Regions from separate parts of the Paenibacillus sp. Y568 genome, predicted to be linked through region 1. Evidence: a T-box and tRNA genes for the amino acid it is inferred to sense, from the RefSeq annotation. Region 1 holds a T-box; the other regions hold tRNA genes.
What was found. The T-box of region 1 lies ahead of leuS (leucine--tRNA ligase). A T-box ahead of a tRNA ligase gene usually reads a tRNA of that ligase, here a tRNA-Leu.
Positions count from the first base shown of each region.

Region 2: it encodes a tRNA-Leu, which carries the amino acid that the T-box ahead of leuS (leucine--tRNA ligase) is inferred to sense. The anticodon was not compared.
Region 3: it encodes a tRNA-Leu, which carries the amino acid that the T-box ahead of leuS (leucine--tRNA ligase) is inferred to sense. The anticodon was not compared.

Region 1 is NZ_JCAIUM010000001.1:600,202-604,496, reverse strand. It holds gene AC1D7X_RS02940 (CvfB family protein) at 1-141, shown strand, start outside; gene AC1D7X_RS02935 (class I SAM-dependent DNA methyltransferase) at 266-1,036, shown strand; gene AC1D7X_RS02930 (3-ketoacyl-ACP reductase) at 1,165-1,884, shown strand; gene AC1D7X_RS02925 (asparagine synthase) at 1,988-2,146, opposite strand; T-box leader at 2,310-2,585, shown strand; gene leuS (leucine--tRNA ligase) at 2,696-4,295, shown strand, end outside.
Region 2 is NZ_JCAIUM010000009.1:210,760-215,054, reverse strand. It holds gene AC1D7X_RS14925 (hypothetical protein) at 1-188, opposite strand, end outside; gene AC1D7X_RS14920 (thiol-disulfide oxidoreductase DCC family protein) at 208-654, opposite strand; gene AC1D7X_RS14915 (hypothetical protein) at 780-1,058, opposite strand; gene AC1D7X_RS14910 (Nramp family divalent metal transporter) at 1,318-2,661, shown strand; tRNA gene AC1D7X_RS14905 (tRNA-Leu) at 2,792-2,874, opposite strand; gene AC1D7X_RS14900 (urease accessory protein UreF) at 3,176-3,814, shown strand; gene AC1D7X_RS14895 (helix-turn-helix domain-containing protein) at 3,900-4,259, opposite strand.
Region 3 is NZ_JCAIUM010000007.1:246,510-250,804, reverse strand. It holds gene AC1D7X_RS12545 (S-layer homology domain-containing protein) at 74-2,371, opposite strand; tRNA gene AC1D7X_RS12540 (tRNA-Leu) at 2,674-2,757, opposite strand; gene AC1D7X_RS12535 (recombinase family protein) at 3,251-3,817, shown strand; gene AC1D7X_RS12530 (hypothetical protein) at 4,037-4,295, opposite strand, start outside.

The sequences.
Region 1 (4,295 bases):
GGCATTAGTAAATCTGCATTTAAACGGGCTATAGGTAAGTTGCTGAAAGATGGCCTAATTACGCAAAAAGAAAATTGGACGTACTTAGTGAATCCTGAATCGAATTCAGAATCGGATTCGAATGAAGATATACAGTCTTAATCCTATAAGTACGTGTTCAAAAAGTCGGATTTTCAGCACCAAGAGTACTTCGTGATCAAAAGATGACTTTTTGAACAACCTCTATAATGGATTCATAGTATTCCAAAGAAAGTGTGGTGTCATCATGTCATCCTACCGGAAATTTGCATATGTCTACGATGAGTTAATGGAAGACATGCCATACCCTGACTGGATACGTTTTGCGCGAACAGCTTGGGAGAAACATGGGATGCCTCATACTGTAGCTGAGCTTGGCTGTGGAACGGGTAGCATCACCATACCACTAGTGAATTCTGGATTTGAAGTAACAGGTATAGATCTTTCATCAGATATGTTATCCGTTGCACGTGGCAAAATGGATATGACTCCACAAGGTAGCCGCCTTTATCGTGAAGGTAGTATACGTTGGGTAAACCAGGATATGAAAGAGTGGGAACTGCCAGAACCAGTGGATTCTGTGATATCTTTTTGTGATTGTATTAATTATCTCGTTGAGGAAGCGGATGTCATATCTATGTTTGCACGTACATATGAGGGTCTAAAACCAGGTGGATCATTTCTTTTTGATGTACACCACCCCAACACGATGAAACGTTACGATGATGAACAACCATTTGTGCTGGATGAACGTTCAGTTTCATATATTTGGACTTGCGATTTGGATGTACAGAGCTATGCTATTGAACATCATTTGCGAATTTTCGTACGTGATGAACAAGGTAGCGATCAGTATCGACGTTTCGATGAGATTCATGTTCAGCGGGCTTACGATCCAGAGTGGATGAGAGTGGAGCTTACCAAAGCTGGATTCCGTGATATCAAAATATACGCTGACTTTGAATGGGTCGAAGCTGAAGATGATGCGCAGAGATTATTCTATGTTGCGATCAAATAAGTATGTGTATGAAGCCTTGGATAGATATCAGGGCTTCATTTTTTTAATATAGATCCTTTTTAGTATATACTTGAGAAGTGAGTTTGATTGAAGACTATCGATATAACACATATGAAGGAGTGAATGAAATGGAATTGAAGAATAGTACAGCCATTATTACTGGAGCAGGAAAAGGAATTGGTCTAGCTATAGCTACAACCCTTGCTAAAGAAGGTGTTAATCTAGGGCTAATCGCTAGAACAACGTCAGATCTAGAAGGACTTCGTAACACTTTGACTGAAACTTATGGCGTCAAGGTTAGTATTGCTACAGCGGATGTTTCTGTAAAGGATGAAGTGGACAAAGCAGTGGATAGTTTAAAAGAACAACTAGGTTCAATTGATATTCTGATTAATAATGCTGGATTTGCAGAATTCGGAACATTGTTAGAGATGGATCCTGAAGTATGGGAGAGAATGATGCGCGTTAACCTAATGGGAACTTATTATGTAACTCGTGCGGTACTTCCTACGATGGTAGAACAGAATAGTGGTAACATTATTAATATCTCATCCACTGCAGGTGAGAAAGGATTTGCAACAGGTTCAGCGTATTGTGCTTCTAAGTTCGCGGTATTAGGATTAACGGAATCCGTTCTGCAAGAAGTTCGCAAATTCAACATTCGTGTTGTTGCACTGACTCCAAGTACAGTGAATACAGATCTTGCTAAGAATGCGGGCTTAAAAATAGGTGATGAAGATCGCATGATGCAACCTGAGGATGTGGCAGAGTTAGCTCTGGCTACCCTGAAACTTCCACAGCGCGTGTTTGTAAAAACGGCTGGACTTTGGACAACAAATCCGCAATAATGGATCATCAAACAAGCCTTGGATCCTTTGATCCAAGGCTTGCTTTTGCGTGTGTTACTAAGGAGCATGAGATCAGATCTAATGTCCTTATTGTCTCTCCAATTTAACGATGTTCTACAAGGTCAATACTTCCAAGGATAATATGTGCTAGACCGAAGCCTAGTACGCCATACGCAGCAAGCTTATACTTACTTCCAAGTAACGCAGCACCAGATGCTGATACAACAGTTCCAAGAACAGTAGGAATCATCCCTTCGCGCATATGAACACTCCCTTAGATTGGTTTGGAAAGACGTATAGTAGTCTTTGTCAAAATATAATGAACTATACGCTTGAGACATGATCAGTAACCTATATATTTGTCGAGGGTCATTTGTTGACTTATCTTCCTTAATTCTGTATAATATGGTTCATCAAAATGCATATTTTAAACGTTGATGAGGAGTATTAATTTCGAGAAATATCACTCAGAGAGCCGGTGGTTTGCTGGAAGCCGGTTGATGATCCGAAACGAACTTACCTTGGAGTCATGATATGATTATGGAAGAGCTTAAACGTTCTACGATGTAGATCGTCAAGAGTTTCTATATCTAAAATATCGTCGTCTTGCCCGCGTTAAGGGTTCAAAGTGAGTGGAGAACAAAGAATGTATTCCACTAACTAGGGTGGTACCACGGGAATTCAGACCTCTCGTCCCTAGCGATCAAACGCTAAGGATGAAGAGGTTTTTTTGATGGGCAAATGTAAGAGGTCTGCTTTTCAGACAAATTACATATTACACTGCACGAATTTTGAAGGAGGACAAATAATCATGAGTGAACAGCAACAAGGTCAAGGTTATCAACCACAAGCGATTGAGCCGAAATGGCAACAATATTGGGAAGAGCATAACACATTTAAAACAGGGGAAGATCCAGCTAAACCGAAGTTCTATGCTTTGGATATGTTCCCATACCCATCGGGTGCAGGTCTTCATGTAGGCCATCCTGAAGGTTATACAGCGACGGATATTGTCTCTCGTTATAAACGTATGCGTGGATACAATGTGCTTCATCCTATGGGATGGGATGCATTTGGTCTACCAGCGGAGCAACATGCTATTGACACAGGAGAACATCCAAAGGGATTCACAGTTCAGAATATTAATACTTTCCGCCGTCAGATCAAATCTCTAGGTTTCTCATATGATTGGGATAGAGAGATCAGTACGACAGATCCTGAATATTATAAATGGACACAGTGGATATTTATACAGTTGTATAATAAAGGACTTGCTTATGTAGCTGAAGTGCCAGTCAATTGGTGTGAAGCATTGGGTACTGTACTTGCGAATGAAGAAGTCATTGATGGATTAAGTGAACGTGGAAGCCATCCTGTTGTCCGCAAACCAATGAGACAGTGGATGTTGAAGATTACGGAATATGCAGATCGCTTGTTGGACGATCTAGAGGAATTGGATTGGGCTGAGAGTATCAAAGATATGCAACGTAACTGGATTGGTAAATCCAAAGGGGCTGAAGTGACATTTGATATTCAAGGTCACGAAAAGCAACTCGTGGTATTTACAACTCGTCCAGACACGTTGTTCGGTGCAACGTATTGCGTTCTAGCTCCAGAACAAGAGTTAGTAGATCAAATTACGACAGAAGAACAAAAGGCAGCTGTAGAAGCTTATAAGATCCAAGCTTCACACAAAAGTGATCTTGAACGTACAGATTTGGCTAAAGACAAATCAGGGGTATTCACAGGGGCTTATGCTGTTAACCCAGTAAATGGCGCTACTATGCCAATCTGGGTTGCAGATTATGTTCTTGCTGGATATGGTACGGGAGCTATTATGGCCGTACCAGGACATGATTCACGTGACTGGGAATTTGCCAAACAATTTGGGATCGACATCGTGGAAGTGATTAAAGGCGGTAATGTTGAGGAAGAAGCATACAGCGGTGACGGTGAACATGTCAATTCCGATTGGCTTAACGGTCTAAACAATGTCGATGCTATGGCGAAGATGATCACTTGGCTAGAAGGGAATGGCAAAGGTCAAGGTAAAATCACCTATCGTTTGCGTGACTGGTTATTTAGTCGTCAAAGATACTGGGGAGAGCCTATTCCAATCCTTCATCTAGAAGATGGGACAATGAAGACGATTCCTGAGGACCAATTACCACTCGTTCTACCTGACGTTGAACATATCAAGCCATCTGGCACAGGAGAATCACCATTAGCTAACGTTCTTGAATGGGTGGAAACAATCGATCCTGAGACGGGAATGAAGGCTCGTCGTGAGACCAATACCATGCCTCAATGGGCAGGTAGTTGCTGGTATTACTTACGCTTTATTGATCCACACAATGATAAAGAGTTATGTTCTAAGGATAAGCAACAACAATGGCTTCCAGTAGATTTGT
Region 2 (4,295 bases), on a different contig from region 1:
ATTAACTTATCCATTTTCTTGCAATATGTACACTTTTGCATCTTCTGATTTTGTTTCTTTTTCTTCTCCTGCGCGAATTCAATGACATGACCGTTGACCGTTGTCTTCGGAGTTCTTAGCATTTTAAATAATAAGATTAATATAACGACAACAACGACCCCTATAATAACTAACCAAATATTATTCACGAAGTTGAATCTCCTCCATTTAGTCTAAGAATCTTTCCCTGTCCTTTGGCGACGGTATCATACATTGATCGGATTTCCCGAACCAGCGATAGCGATGTTTAGCTATAAATTGGTATACAGGATCTCTCATAAGTCTGGGCACAATAATAAAACTATATATAAGCGACCATGGAAATTTTAAGTGTCTGGCAATACGTAAGACCGCCGTAGATTTCGTAAAATACATATCGTTTTCAACCAAGACGATCGTATTCATAGAATCTGTAGGTAGACCACCCTTTCCCAACACTTTCTTCCCCATCTCTGACTGTAAAGAAGCAAAAAAGAACCTTTTTGCAAGATCGCGTTGAATAATAAACTTCGTAGCCCCTTGACACATCAGACAAACACCATCAATAAGTACAAGGGGAGAAGGACTACCTGTTGGAGTGATTTTCGCAATTGGTTTCCCATTGTGTTCTTCCATTCCTAACTCCTCCTACTATTATTTAATTATGACACACAATCATCATAACATGACATACGGAAAGTTTGAAAATTCATAAAGAAAAAAGCGCAGGATAAGTTCCCACGCTTTTCTCACTTCTACATCTACTTAGCAATAGCTTTCTCAAGCCATTGATGTTCATCGACCTGCTCCTGTATTGCACCTTTAAAGTTCTCCATACATTTGCAAATGAAATCTTTGCGACATATAGGACAAGGTGTTTTGAGCAATCTGCTGATGGTGGTCATTTTCCATTCAGGATAACGGTTATAAAACGTGCGGCACTCTGTTCCGTCTGCCAAATAGATGATGAATTCATACAATCCATCTTTCTCATTATTGCTGGCTTCTTCCACGTTCGAAATTATCGGTCTGTAAGACATCAGTATCACCCATTATATTAAATTTGTTAATCCAAAGATGGCTTATCCAACAAGTACTTAGACATTTTAATGAATTTTCAACTTGATGTCAATTTTATTATACCACTACTCCGGCTAAAAGGAGAAATAGTAACCTTATTTCATAAAATTAAACAAGACAAGCAGCACTAAGTTTCCCTAGACAAACAAAATTGCAGGAGTACAATAAGTATTATATAAGGCAACTTTATTATGACAAAATTTACAGGATGTGATTCATATGAAGGGTTCAGATCGTACATTTACTACAGATGACGGTTCGAGAGTTAACAGAAGAACCTCTTTATCAGAAGTAAACCATTCCATGAAGGTGCCCATGACCGGATCATGGATTAAGAAATTTATGGCTTTTGCTGGGCCTGGCTATTTAGTGGCAGTAGGATATATGGATCCAGGGAATTGGGCAACAGATATTGCAGGAGGTTCTCAATTCGGTTATACGCTCTTATCCGTTATCTTGGTATCTAACTTAATGGCTGTTCTACTCCAATCTCTCTCAAGTAAGCTTGGTATTGTCACGGGACATGACTTAGCCCAAGCATGTCGCAATAATTATAGTCGTCCTGTCAGTATTGGTCTGTGGTTTCTGTGCGAGCTAGCTATTGCAGCATGTGATTTAGCAGAAGTTATTGGTTCAGCTATCGCGCTTAATTTACTGTTCGGAATACCTATTATGTATGGGGTTCTTATAACGGCAGTGGATGTACTACTTGTATTACTCCTTCAAAAGAAAGGATTTCGAGCTCTAGAGATATTAGTAGTTGTATTGATTGTTACTATTGGTGGCTGTTTTGCCATCGATCTGTGGCTCTCCCATCCCAATGTAGGAAGTGTATTTAAAGGATTTATACCGGATCCTGACATTATTCAGAATCCTCAAAAGCTATATATTGCGATTGCTATCCTTGGCGCAACTGTGATGCCGCATAATTTATATTTGCATTCTTCCATTGTACAGACTCGTCAATATGAGAATACGCTAAAAGGGAAACGAGAAGCGATTCATTTTGCAACTTGGGATTCTACGATTGCTTTAACATTAGCTTTATTTATTAATTCAGCCATATTAATCGTTGCTGCAGCTACATTTCATAAAGCAGGAATGACTGAAGTCGCTCAGATCAGCGATGCATATCATCTCTTAACACCTCTTGTAGGGACAACGCTAGCTAGTATTCTATTCGGAGTCGCACTTCTAGCTTCCGGACAGAACTCTACACTTACAGGAACACTTGCTGGACAGATTGTGATGGAAGGATTCCTTAATATCCGCCTTCCTCAATGGTTGCGACGGTTAATTACTCGATTGATAGCTATCATTCCAGCTGTCATCGTAACAGCCGTTGCTGGCGAACAAGGTATTGAAAAACTACTGATTCTTAGCCAGGTCATTTTATCACTACAACTTCCCTTTGCAATTGTTCCGCTAGTTAAGTTCACCAGTGATAAGAAAATCATGGGGGTCTTTGTCAATCCACTATGGGTGCAGATATTAGCTTGGTCTGTGACTGTCATTATTATAGCTTTAAATATATATTTGATATTCCGCACCTTTACTGGATGAGATCCATAATAATCACTACACCTGATAAACTCGAAGTCATTTCAAGACCCAGAAAAGAAATACCAAAAAGGCAGCTCAAGGATAAATCACCTTGAGCTGCCTTTTTCCTGCACGTATAAGACTTAATTAATGCGGTCGAGAGGACTCGAACCTCCACGGGGTTGCCCCCACTACCCCCTCAAGGTAGCGTGTCTGCCATTCCACCACGACCGCGTAAAAATAAAGAGGAATTTCCCTTAGCAACACAATATATTTTACATGGCAGCCTATGAAAAGTAAAGAAAAAAGACCTATCCATACCGCACTTCACTTATGTAATACAACATAACATATTGATGATAGTATTTACATTTTTTTCATTATTTAAATTGACAACAATGTGACTATTCAGTATGATTAGTTCAATAAATTCAATATAACTCTAACACAAGTACAGATACGTCAATTTATATAACATATAACAATTCAAACAATTCCCATAATAGCGAAATATATTACATGGAGGTGTCATGACATGGACAAAGGCAGAAAGTTACTTGATTACGTACAAATGTTAGATTCCTCCTTGTACGTAGGTGGATTCAGGCATTCATCTGGGTTCGAAGCTGAAATATCAAAGGGTAACATTCATAACCGCGATGAACTCGATTTATTCTTAAGATGCCAACTTGAGAATGTGTTACTTCACACAGAGATTAGGGCGCTCAAAGAGGTATATCACGCTACTGAGAGTAACGACCTAGAACGAATTGCAATAATTGATAAATCCGTTCACGATCGCAATCATAATCCGATCGATAAACATACGGCTCAGAAGAACGGAAAACGCCTTTTAAAATTAGCTCGGGCTCTTTATCCATGGATGGACTTCGATGAACTGGAAGAAACGCTACAGAAACACGAGGCTGTAGGTTGCTTAATTACGGTACACGCTTGGATTAACCAAAAACTAGGCACAGACTGTGATCAAGCGATACAAGGATACATATTCTCAGCAGTATCCTCTTGTATCCATAGCGCTTCGGTCGTTATGAACATTTCCAGTGAAGATGAGAAACGATGGATCCAAACCTCTCTTGATCTCTTAGCACCAGAGTGGCATTCCGTTACAATGCACTCTAAGGATGTTCATGAATTTTCCTCTACTGCCTAAATCACCATAACAATCATGACAACAATAGAAACGGGTACCCTCCATAAATATGGAAGGTACCCGTTTCTAATGAGCACAAGCTTTTTTATTCGGAAAGTTGATTTCTTCTGTAATCTGTAAATTCAATATATTCCTTAATAAACCCCAATTCCTGTTCACTTAATTTAGAAGAATTACGTTGTATTTGCCGTATTACTTCTGTTGAATATTGTTCTTGCTCTTCTTTCAAGAGTTCGCCCTGCGATTCTCTGCCCACAATGAGCCAATCCAGACTAGTATTGAAATAGGCACCAATCTCAACCAGCTTATTTGTACTCGGTGTAGACTTTCCTCTTTTCCAATCACCGAAATTCCCTGTACTAATTCCTAACTCTTCGCAAAATAACTTTTTAGTCATTCCTTTGCTCTTAATTAAAATTTCAATTCGCTGGTAAATTGTCTGCATCTTATGACCGCCTTCCAATGTTGTCGAGAAAAGTGA
Region 3 (4,295 bases), on a different contig from region 1:
ACAAGGCCTCTCCCCAGAAGGACGGCCTTGGCTTAGTTAAGTCACTATTCCAGTGTACTTGTTTGTTGAACTTTTACTTATGCTGTAATAAAGATATAATCCATGTCGCTGCCTCTGCTCGGGTTGCACTCTGATTCGGTGCAAAGCGATTGCCGCCAACGCCATGGACAAGGCCCGCTTCGGTTACGGCTGCGATATAAGGAACTGCCCATTTCGGAGCCTCACTCGCATCCGCAAAAGTTAGTTTCGCCGCCTGATTAACCTGAATACCCATAGCACGGCCAATCAATACTGCCATTTCTGCCCGACTAATCTGCTGAATAGGGCGGAATTGATGATCATCATACCCGCTTACGATCCCCGCTTGTACCGCCTGAGCCACAAATGTCTGAGCATAGACCGGGATTTGCTTGTTATCTTTAAAATCCAATGATTTACCCGTGTCCGTTAACGCTAATGCTTTAGCTAGCATGGTTATAAACTCTGCACGATTCACCATTTGATCTGGACGGAATGTTCCGTCAGCATATCCAGTAATGAATCCAAGACTTGCTGCCTGCTTAATTACATCTGTTGCCCAATGGTTGTTGATGTCTGAGAAGGTCGCTACTGGAACAACTGGAGTTATTGGTGTTGTCGTAGTACCTGTATCGCTGTTCCCTGTTGTGCTGCTGGTAGTGGAACTTCCTGTAGTAGTACTTCCGGTTGTACTACCTGTGCTACTACCCGGAGAACTTCCGTTATTACCACTTGGGTTACTTCCAGTACCGCTTCCAGGATTACTTCCAGTGCCACTATCTGTAGATTGTTTCTTAATACCAAATTGATCAATAATATAAGGCTTCCCGCCATCTACATTCTGATCAATTTCATAAGATACTGCCGTCAACTTATCCTCATCAATGGTAATTCCCACGAAGTTCTGAACCTGACCACGCAGTGGACGCGAACTGTCGCCCGGATCTGCTCCATATTTAGCCGCATGATTCTCATCTGCCACATTAAAGAAGCTATAGTAAGTATCGTCCATTTTTGTATTTTTGTAATATACCTTAGGTCCGGCTGTTGCTGGGATCATATAGATTGTGCCATCTGGATTCACGGTATACTTCATTTCTTGTCCGTTTAACGTTTCAGTGATCATTTCGGCTTCTGTTGCTTTGCCTTCTTTATTAATGGGTTTACTGCGTGCATAGATATGATCGTGACCTTGTACAACGAAGTCGATGCCAAGCTCCGCCATAATTGGGGCAATTTTATTTCGTACGCCGTTCGTTCCCATGATGTCTTTATCGGATGCATGATTCGAAGTCGTATATGGTCCTTTGTGGAAATTCACAATAATCCATTTCGCACCGGCTGTGCGAGCAGCGGCCACATCAGCTTTTAGCCATGCCACCTGTGCTGGTGTGAAATTCGCATATTCTTCCGAATTCTCATTCGAGTTCATAATAATGAAATGAGTATTGCTGTAATCATATGAGTAATAAGCACCTGTCTCCGTGTTGGAATCCGTCGCTTCTTTTACATTAAAATGCTCATAATAACCATAATTTTTATCTTCATGATTACCGGCAGCCGGAGCTATAGTAATATTCATTAAACTTGGTTGTGCATGGCCTAGGAGCCACTTCCACTGTTCCTCTTTCGTCCCGTTATCGACAATATCACCACTATGTAAGATAAAATTCGCATTTGGGATGGTTGTCATTGCCTTTGCAATCGTCTGTGCTGAGAGATCAGCCTCATCTTCATCTTTTGCCTGCGTATCGGTTAGATCGATGAAGGTGAATGCACCACTCACTGGGGCAGTACGGAATGTACCCACGTCACTCCAACTATTCAGCGATTCATTACCGATACGGAAATAATAGGAGGTATCAGGCTTCAAATTCGTAGCTTCCGCCTTATACATTTTATCATTGCTCGAGTTCTTAGCTACGGATGAGCGAGCTATGAAATGTTGTGAGGATGTGAAGTCAGGTTGAATGTCCTGCAGCTCGACAACCTGTAAATCGCTATATACAGAATCAACAACGCTATACCAGGTAAATCCTTTAGCAGTTGTTGTATCCCCGTTAAACGTTACGGTCACTCTATTTATAGCTGCAGGAGTTGCAAGTACTTCCAGTCCCTCAGTAGCAAGAGTCGTTACTTCATTAATAGTTGATTCCACTAGGGACGCTGCTGGTGTACTGCTTGTTTCACCTTCCACAGGAGGCGTTACCAGAGTGCTGCTTACTTCAGTACGGGTAGTAGGATCTGTAGGTGTAACATCATCGGCAAAGGCAGGTACACCAGAACCCATCAGCGTAAATGCCATGATAACGGATAGAACAGGTTTCGTAACCTTTTTGAATAAAAGTGTCATTTGAAAACTCCCTTGGTTATATTTTATATTCCTAACTACTTCAGAGTAACAAAGGAATGTTTGCTTATTGTTAGCTGTAAGGCGTTCTTGTGTAAATCTTTTAATGCCGTTCATACGATTGTTGTTCATTGTTTACATGATCACCCTGACATAACCATAGGTGTGAGTCATCTACCTCGCTTACACATGATAAATGTTGATTACTTCAGCAACAAAAAAACCACTTCAATACCATGAATGTAGCTTCATGATAAGAAAGTGGTTTAACTTTTCCAAAACAGATTTAATTATTTCTAATATCATGCGGCCAAGAGGACTCGAACCTCCACGGTTGTTACACCACTAGAACCTGAATCTAGCGCGTCTGCCAATTCCGCCATGACCGCATACTACGTAAGGGTTTATCGGTGTATTTCTATGCGTAATAATCGAAGTTACTCGCTAGATTTTTTCCGAGCGCATACGAAAGGCTTACGTAAGGATAGCGTATGGAACTCGTAAATGGTGCGTCGTAATTTAATCTAGCGCGCATACTCTACGCAAGACTAATATTATCACTCTATAAAAGACGAGTCAACGCGACCTATATTGGTGCAACTTACATAAATTAACACCCCGAGTTAAAAAATGATATCCGGATTTAGTGTGGGGTTGCTGCAGCCTCGGCGAGGGGGGTACATGGGGGTAACGCGTCACATCGCTAAAGTATCTACTCATGACCGTTCCACAAACGAATGTATACGGAACGTTTTGAAACACACGTAATCGCGCCCTCATATCCGTCAATTACCGTTTCATAACCCGTTACATATTCAACGTTGCATTAACGTACGTGTTTGTGATACAATGGTATTAATTAGAAACGGAGGGATCAACGTTATGAGAATCGGATATGCTCGGATATCAACCGCAGACCAATCGCTTGATTTACAGTTAGACGCGCTCAATGCTGACGGATGTGAACGTATATACACGGAGGTAGCCAGCGGTGCTAAGGATGATCGCGTTGAACTAGCGAAGGCACTTGATAACCTACGTCCTGGCGATGTGTTCGTAGTATATAAACTAGATCGGTTAGCGCGCTCAACGATTAAGCTCATCAATACGCTCAGCGATATCACCGCTAAAGGCGCCGAGTTCGTCAGTGTATCCGATAAGATAGATACGACTACGGCTGCAGGTAAAGCGCTATTCGGAATGCTAGCGGTTTTCGCCGAGTTCGAGCGCAATATAATAGTAGAACGTACCCGCGCGGGATTAGCCGCTAGTAGAGCGCGTGGTCGCGTAGGTGGACGCCCGCCAACGGATACTAAGAAGGTAACGCAGGCTGTTAAACTATACGATACACAGGCGCACACAGTAGCGGAGATAACCGCGCTTACTGGCGTGACCAAGGCTACGTTATATCGCGCATTGAAGGCGAGAGAGGCTACGGAGACCCCCTGAGTTCAGCGAGGGCTTCCGGTCGGAGCCGCCAGTAGATGCGCCAAAAGTTTCGGGACCCCCCTTACGTCCGGAGTCGCGAGTAGGAAAAAGTCCGGTTTCGTACAGTAATGTGACACGATATATGTTACGTAATGTAACCGTTAAAACCGCGCCAATAGTGGATTCCTACGCGATATTACGTATACTATGTGAAATGTAACACTATCGGACTCTGCTCGATTATAACAGCTTATTTATGCGGAGTGTCCACTCGATATCATCCACGCTATTTAACGGACGTCTAGCACGTTTAATCTTCCGGCTTATATCCTCCATCTTGCTATTAATTACCTTAAGGCGCTCCTTCTCGAAGTCCTGACGATTCTCCCATCGCAGCAATGTACGCCTGCTCACTTTGCATACCCTCGCGATGACAGCACGGTTCATTCTCGGAGTGGCCGTCAGCAAGTCGATGGCCTTATAATGACGCTCATCTAAG